Regions from separate parts of the Humidesulfovibrio mexicanus genome, predicted to be linked through region 2. Evidence: predicted binding sites of a transcription regulator. Region 2 holds the regulator's gene; each other region holds the start of a gene.
What was found. Region 2 encodes sigma-54, which starts transcription at its own class of promoters, with help from an activator protein. Its sites were predicted from a motif close to CTGGCACGGNNNNTGCTT; they were not measured.
Positions count from the first base shown of each region.

Region 1 (2,262 bases), on a different contig from region 2:
GCGCGGCTGCAGGGCGTGCTCTCGCGTGGCGGGGAAGAGACGTTCCGGCTAGTGGAACTGGCGGCCGAGGGGGGCTGGAAAAAGGCCATGCGCCGCTTCGAAACCGAAACGGCGGACATCCTGGACCGCCAGCGCGGCGAAACCGAAGCCTTCCCCTGGGAGGTCGTGGACATCGGCGTCTCGCGCCAGCTTTTGTGGCGGGAGTATGGCCGCGCAGACCGCGCGGTGCACAGTCCCGGCTGCCCGGCGTTGGGCTGCGCGGGCTGCGGGGCGTGCGGCATGGACCGCTGGCTGGAGCAAATCTGAAATGGACTCCGCACGGGAGCCCGGACTTAGGCCCCTCAGGTAAAGCCGCCTCCGCCGCCGCACCCTCCGGTCGGTCCCATCGGCGGGGCCGAAGCGACCCCGCCGCCCACACGCACGGCGCAGGCGGACAGGCGGCGATCCGGCTTGTCCGCCCCGCACGCAGGGCAGCGCAGTTCAGCCTCGTCCTCTTGGCCGAACACCAGTTCCTCGAAAACATGGCCGCAAGCACGGCATTCATATTCAAACATGGGCATGGCGCTCACCTCCGCTTCATCTCGTCGGCCAGGAAATGGGGTCGCCAGGAGCGTCCGTCAAGCCCTGCGCGAGCAGCAATTGTGCAACATCCGCCCCTGACCGAACACAAATCGTTGTGCACGAAAGTGCACACATCTGCACAACAACCCAGACTATACCACGGTCAATCTTTGGAATAATTAACAAAATACACTTGGCACGCCCGATGCTTAAAACGAGGCAAGCACATCGCCTGCCCCGGCATTCGGACAGGTGTCACCCAAAGACCACAACCCGGAGGATTGTTCAAATGAAGAAGCGCATCATCATGCTCGTGGCCGTGGCCTCCCTGCTGGCCCTTTCCGCAGTGGCCTTCGCCGGACCGCGCGGCGGTCGCGGAGCTGGTCCGGCCCAGCCGGCCCTCAACGCGGAACAGCGCGCAACCGTGCAGAAGGTTATCGAGGACCACCAGGAAAAGCTCTACGAACTGCGCGAGAAGATCTGGGCCAAGCACGCCGAACTGCAGGCCCTGTCCAACTCCGGCAAGGCCGAGCGCAGCGACATCCAGTCCCTTGTGGCCGACATCGCCAAGCTGCGCGAGGCCATGCACAAGGAACGCCTGGCCATCAGCACCGACATTGAGAAGAAGACCGGACTCAAGGGCTATGGCTACGGCTACGGCTACCACGGCGGCTACCATCGCGGCGGCATGAGCGGCGGCATGAACGGCGGCATGGGATACGGCTGCGGCGACGACTGCGGCCCCGGCTACGGCGGCAAGGGCTACGGCCGCGGCGGCTACTAGACCTTCTTCACAACGGGGCCCGTCCCCGCGCTTTGGGCCCGCTGGGCGGTTCGGACCGGACATTCTCCGGCCGGGCCGCCCCGCCCTGCGTATGCGCGGCACGTTGACACCCGCCCCGCAAACGGCCTAGCTAGGATAACGGCCACGTCGCCCCCAGCCGCCACAAGGACCTGAAGCCCATGGAACTGCGCACCTTCAATAGGGACAAGGGGCCCATCATTCTGGCGGTGTTCGCGCTCTTGGCCGTGGGCCTGGGCAGCATGTTCCTGACCCTGCAGAGCATCCGCCGCCAGCGCGACCTTGTGGACCAGCACATGCAGCTTGCTGGCGGCGCCGTGGTGCACGGGGTGGAGGCCAACCTCATGCGGGTCATGAGTTCGCTCCGCCGCTCCCCCGACGCCGCCTCCAAATTCTTCCCCACCATCCACGAGCTCTTCCGCGAGATGACCTCCTCCGGCGATGTGGTGTTCATCGGCATCTTCGACGAGGACGGCCATCTGGTCGCCTCCTCGTCCGAAAGCGAGGCCCCGCACGACCTCATCCTGCCCGAGGAGATCATCGCCGCCCTGGAGGTGCAGGGCCGCTGGTCCGGGGCGCTGGTGTACCGCGACAAGCCCGCCATCTTTTCGGCCATTCGCGCCCGGGCCAGCCTTTCGGTGCTGTGCGAGGGCGCGCGGTTGGGTTTCCCCTGCCCACCGGAGCAGCTTTTCCCCCTGCGGGACGATGCACAGGGCGGCCCCCGCCAAGGCAAGGGGACGACAACCGAGCAGCGGCAACCCCCGCCCCTGGACCCGGAGGACGACCCCGAGGACATGCCCGGCTCGCCCTCGGTTCCAGGCATCCACCGCTCTCCGGAGGTGCCGTCCATGTTCCTTGTGGCGGGGCTCAACCCCCAGCGCCACCTGGACCAGTTCCAG
Region 1 covers NZ_FZOC01000002.1:69,055-71,316, reverse strand. The annotation lists gene CHB73_RS04115 (radical SAM protein) at 1-306, shown strand, start outside; gene CHB73_RS04110 (FmdB family zinc ribbon protein) at 342-560, opposite strand; gene CHB73_RS04105 (Spy/CpxP family protein refolding chaperone) at 851-1,345, shown strand; gene CHB73_RS04100 (two-component system sensor histidine kinase NtrB) at 1,525-2,262, shown strand, end outside.
Region 1: CHB73_RS04105 (Spy/CpxP family protein refolding chaperone) is a predicted target of sigma-54. The motif match lies at 755-772, and genes of this name have one in related genera.

Region 2 (2,262 bases):
TTCGCGCATCTTCTTGAGCTGCGCCTCCAGCTTGTCAAGCACCTGGTCGATGGTCGAGTACATGTCCTCGGACTCTTCGTAGGCCGAAATATGCAGATTGTCCGCCGCAAGAACCACTTCCGCCTTGTGGCGGAACTTCTCCACGGAGAGATTGATCTGGAGTTCGGTCTCTATGGTATCGCCAATGAACTTGGCCATCTTCTCGAAACGGGAAGTGGCGTATTCCTTCAAGTGGTCGGAGGGCTCGAAATTCTTGAAGGCGAAAGAGATGTTCATGCAATACCTCCAGTAGTCTTGATGGCGCGCGGCGCCTGTTAAAACACGTGCTTGCGCTTGGAGGAAGACTCGATGTGCATGGCCGTTCGGTACTTGGCCACTGTTCTCCGTGCTATGTTCACCTCCAGTTTCTGTTTCAGGATTTCGCCGATCTGTTCATCGCTCAACGGTCGTTTTGGGTTTTCCTCGCCGATGAGCTGCTTGATGAGCGCCTTGACGGACTCGGATCCGACCTGAGTGCCGTCGTCAAGGTCCAGCGCACTGTTGAAAAAGAACTTGAGCTCAAAAATGCCGTGGGGGGTCGCCACATACTTGCTGGTGGTGATGCGGCTCACGGTGGACTCATGCATCCCGATGTCCTCCGCGACCTCCTTGAGGATCAACGGCTTGAGCCGGGTCACCCCATGTTCGAAGAAGTCGCGTTGAAAGCGGACGATACTCTCCATCACCTTGTACAAGGTGCGCTGCCGCTGGTAAAGGCTCTTCATCAGCCATTCCGCGCTGCGGACCTTGTCCTGAAAATATTCACGCTCGGCCGTGTTCTTGGCCTTGGCGTTTTCCATGTAGAAGGGGTTGAGCTGAAGGCGGGGGAACCCCTCCTCGTTCAATACGATGACGAAATCCTGCCCGACCTTGTACACGAAGACATCCGGGCTCACATACTGCGGCTCGCCGGAGGAGAAATGCGCTCCGGGCATGGGCTCAAGACTCTGGATCAGGTCGAGATAGTCCTTCAAATCCTCCATGGTGATCTTGAACTTCTTGGTCAACGGCTTGTAGCGGTGCTTCTCAAAATCCTCCAAGTGATCCCGCACGAGAGAAACCAGCACAGGATCCTCGTCGAGGCCCTGGTGCTGCAGCTGGACGAGCAGACACTCCTGCACGCTGCGCGCGGCCACGCCCACCGGATCCAGCCGCTGGATGCGCCGCACTACAGCCTCTATGTCCTCGACGGGACAATCAGGCAGCTGCTCGGCCATTTCCTCGACCGAAGCCTGCAGATATCCGCGGGAATCCAAGTTGCCAATGACGATCTCGCCGATGTCCAGATCCCGATCAGTGAAGTTGGACAAACGCATCTGCCAGGCCAGATGGCCTTCAAGACTCGGCTTGGAGGTCAGCCTGGACTCGAAGGAGAGCCCCTCTTCAGGCACTTCCAGCTCACGCCCAAGCGACTGCTTCGTAACGCTTGAAAACTCTCCGAGATAGTTTTCCCAATCCGCGCTGCGCATGAGGTTTTCGTCCTCCCTGCTCTGCGCGTCCACATGGGCGGCCTCGTAGTCGTCGAGATTGTCTGTGGCAGGTGCCGTGTCCACAACCTCCGGGTCCAATTCCTCAAGGAAGGGGTTTTCCATGAGTTCCTGCTGAATGGACTCAACAAGCTCTAGCCTGGACAGCTGGAGCAGCTTGATAGCCTGCTGCAACTGCGGCGTCATCACCAGTTGCTGCGTCAGCTTGAGTTGTTGGCGGAGCTCAAGACCCATTCACGGACACCATTGCCTTCACGTCGCCAGGGGGGAAACGCCAAAAAAATTATGAAACCTGGATATTCGCTTGCCGCCATGGTGCCACAGGCGTTGGGACTGTGCAAGTTCTTTTTGGTAACTCACCAAATATACGAACCTTTTCATAGCGGAATACATCATATGAAAAAACTGTACCAACCTTCCAGGAATGTGTAAATCCACAATTCCTTGCCCTCGGCTGCTCCCCGTGTTTCGAGAAGCCGAGACAGATCGCAACCGCCTGAAATTACGGGGTGCTACAGACTGAACGATTCGCCCAGGTAGAGCTTTCTGGCCTTGCTGCTCTGCACGATCTCCGAGGGGCTCCCCTCAAGGATGACCATGCCCTCATAGACGAGGTAGGCTCGATCGCAAATATTGAGCGTCTCCCGGACGTTGTGGTCGGATATGAGGATGCCGATGCCCATCCCCTTGAGCACGGAGATGATCTCCTGAATATCGATCACGGCGATGGGGTCGA
Region 2 covers NZ_FZOC01000001.1:83,935-86,196, forward strand. The annotation lists gene hpf (ribosome hibernation-promoting factor, HPF/YfiA family) at 1-276, opposite strand, end outside; gene rpoN (RNA polymerase factor sigma-54) at 315-1,760, opposite strand; gene lptB (LPS export ABC transporter ATP-binding protein) at 2,039-2,262, opposite strand, start outside.

Region 3 (2,262 bases), on a different contig from region 2:
TGCCGGACTCGCCCCGGATGAGCACCGTGTAGTCCGAGGCGGCCACGGCGGCGATGGACTTGCGCAGGCGGCGCATGGCCGGGCTGTCGCCGATGAGCATGGGACCGCACTCCACATCCACGGCCTTTTCGCGCAGGCGCAGGTTTTCGGCCATGAGCTGGTGGCGCTCCATGGCCTTGCCCGCCACGCGGAACAGCGCCTCCTGGTCAATGGGCTTGGTGAGGAAATCGTAGGCCCCTTCCTTGAGGGCGGCCACGGCGGTCTCCACGGTGCCGTACCCCGTAAGCATGACCACCGTCAGCAAGGGATCCCGGGCCAGGGCCGCAGTCAGCAGATTCTGGCCTGAAATGCCCGGCATCCGCAGGTCGGTGATGAGCAGGGCATGGTCCTCGCGGTCCAGGGCCGCAAGCGCCTCCGCGCCGGAATGCCGCACCGCCACGCGCCAGTCCGGAAACTGGCTGGCAAGCAGCCGCGCCAGCCCCGCGGCGAAATCCTTCTGGTCGTCCACCACCAGCACCGGGCCGGGGGCAGGGGTGTGGCCGATCATCGCTGGCCCTCGCGCATGGGAACCTCCGTGCAGACGGGTCGGCCAAATGGCCTTCCCACGGGGTAGCAAGGCCCTGCCCGCCGCGTCAATCTCGCGGGGATGGACGGAACGTCTGCGAAACCCGGCCGGGCCACGCGGCCACGGGCCACCGCCTCGCCAAGGTGCCTCCTTCTGGTGGCGGCGGCGCAACTCCAGTTGGCGGCCGCGGTGCGATCCATCTAATTAAATGCTTATATCTCGGTATATTGGACATACATAAACTTGGCCCGAAATGTGCTTTTCCGCAGCAAGACGGGATGCCCAAGGCGGCATCGGCTTGTGTTGCGGAAAAGCGGATCAGACACCATCCACATCCTCGGGAGGAGGCTTTCGCGTATGGCTGAAGAAAAAACGGACAACAACATTGTCATCGATCACGGGCAGAGCCAGTGGTCCGACCTTTGGAAAAAAGAGGACTTTCTGGCCATTTGGGTGGGCCTTCTGGTCATAGCGGTATGCTGTTTCGCATACTTCACCTTCGCCCCCAAGGAGGAATTCTCCCAGAAGATCGAGGCCGCCAACGGGATCCAGCAGGCCGAGGCGGCCCGCGCGCCCTTCAAGACCATCGCCTGGCACAAGGCCGCGGACGACAAAAAGAAGCTCAAGGCGTCCAGCTCCCCCTTCGGCAAGTTCGCCACACACTGGACCAAGCACCCAGGCGGCTGGACCACAAACCCCGTGGACGCCCTGATCCGCACCGAGGACCAGGCCAAGGCTTTGAACGAAAAGAACATGCCCAAGTTCGAGACGGCCAAGGCCGCCAATGACGCCGCCTTGGCGCTGGCCGTGACAGCGGAGAAGGCCGCGGAGGCCGCCTCCTTCCAGAACACGGCCCTGAACGACGAGGCCGCGGCCAAGATCAAGGCCTGGCGCGCCGAGCACAAGAAAATGGGCGACGCCAAGAAGAAGGTGGAGAACAAGCCCTACAACTACCTGCCAACCCTGGTTGGCCTCTGCGTGTTCCTCATCGTGCTCTTCGGCGTGGGCATCCGCATGATGGGCGGCAGCTTCGGCGGCTTCGCCAAGGGCTTCGGCGTGGTCTTCCTCACCGCCTGCCTGGCCTACATGCTGGGCAACCAGGCCATCTCCAAGCAGTATGGTTTCGGCGCGGAGGCCTGGGGCGTGCTGCTCGGCATGGTCATCGCCAACACCGTGGGCACGCCCAAATGGGTGCTGCCCGCCTGCCAGGTGGAGTTCTTCATCAAAAGCGGCCTGGTGCTGCTGGGCGCGGAAGTGCTCTTCAACAAGATCATGGCCATCGGCATCCCCGGCATCTTCGTGGCCTGGGTGGTCACGCCCGTCGTGCTGGTGACCACCTACATCTTTGGCCAAAAGGTCTTGAAGATGCCCTCCAAGACGCTGAACATCACCATCAGCGCCGACATGAGCGTGTGCGGCACCTCGGCGGCCATCGCTACTGCGGCGGCCTGCCGCGCCAAGAAGGAGGAGCTCACCCTCTCCGTGGGCATCTCCCTGGTCTTCACCGCCATCATGATGATCGTCATGCCCGCCATCATCAAGGCCGTGGGCATCCCGGAGATCCTGGGCGGCGCGTGGATGGGCGGCACCATCGACTCCACCGGCGCCGTGGCCGCGGCCGGCGCCTTCCTGGGCGAAAAGGCCATGTATGTGGCCGCCACCATCAAAATGATTCAGAACCTGCTCATCGGCGTCAC
Region 3 covers NZ_FZOC01000007.1:94,538-96,799, forward strand. The annotation lists gene CHB73_RS13675 (sigma-54-dependent transcriptional regulator) at 1-547, opposite strand, end outside; gene CHB73_RS13680 (YeiH family protein) at 923-2,262, shown strand, end outside.
Region 3: CHB73_RS13680 (YeiH family protein) is a predicted target of sigma-54. The motif match lies at 809-826, and genes of this name have one in related genera.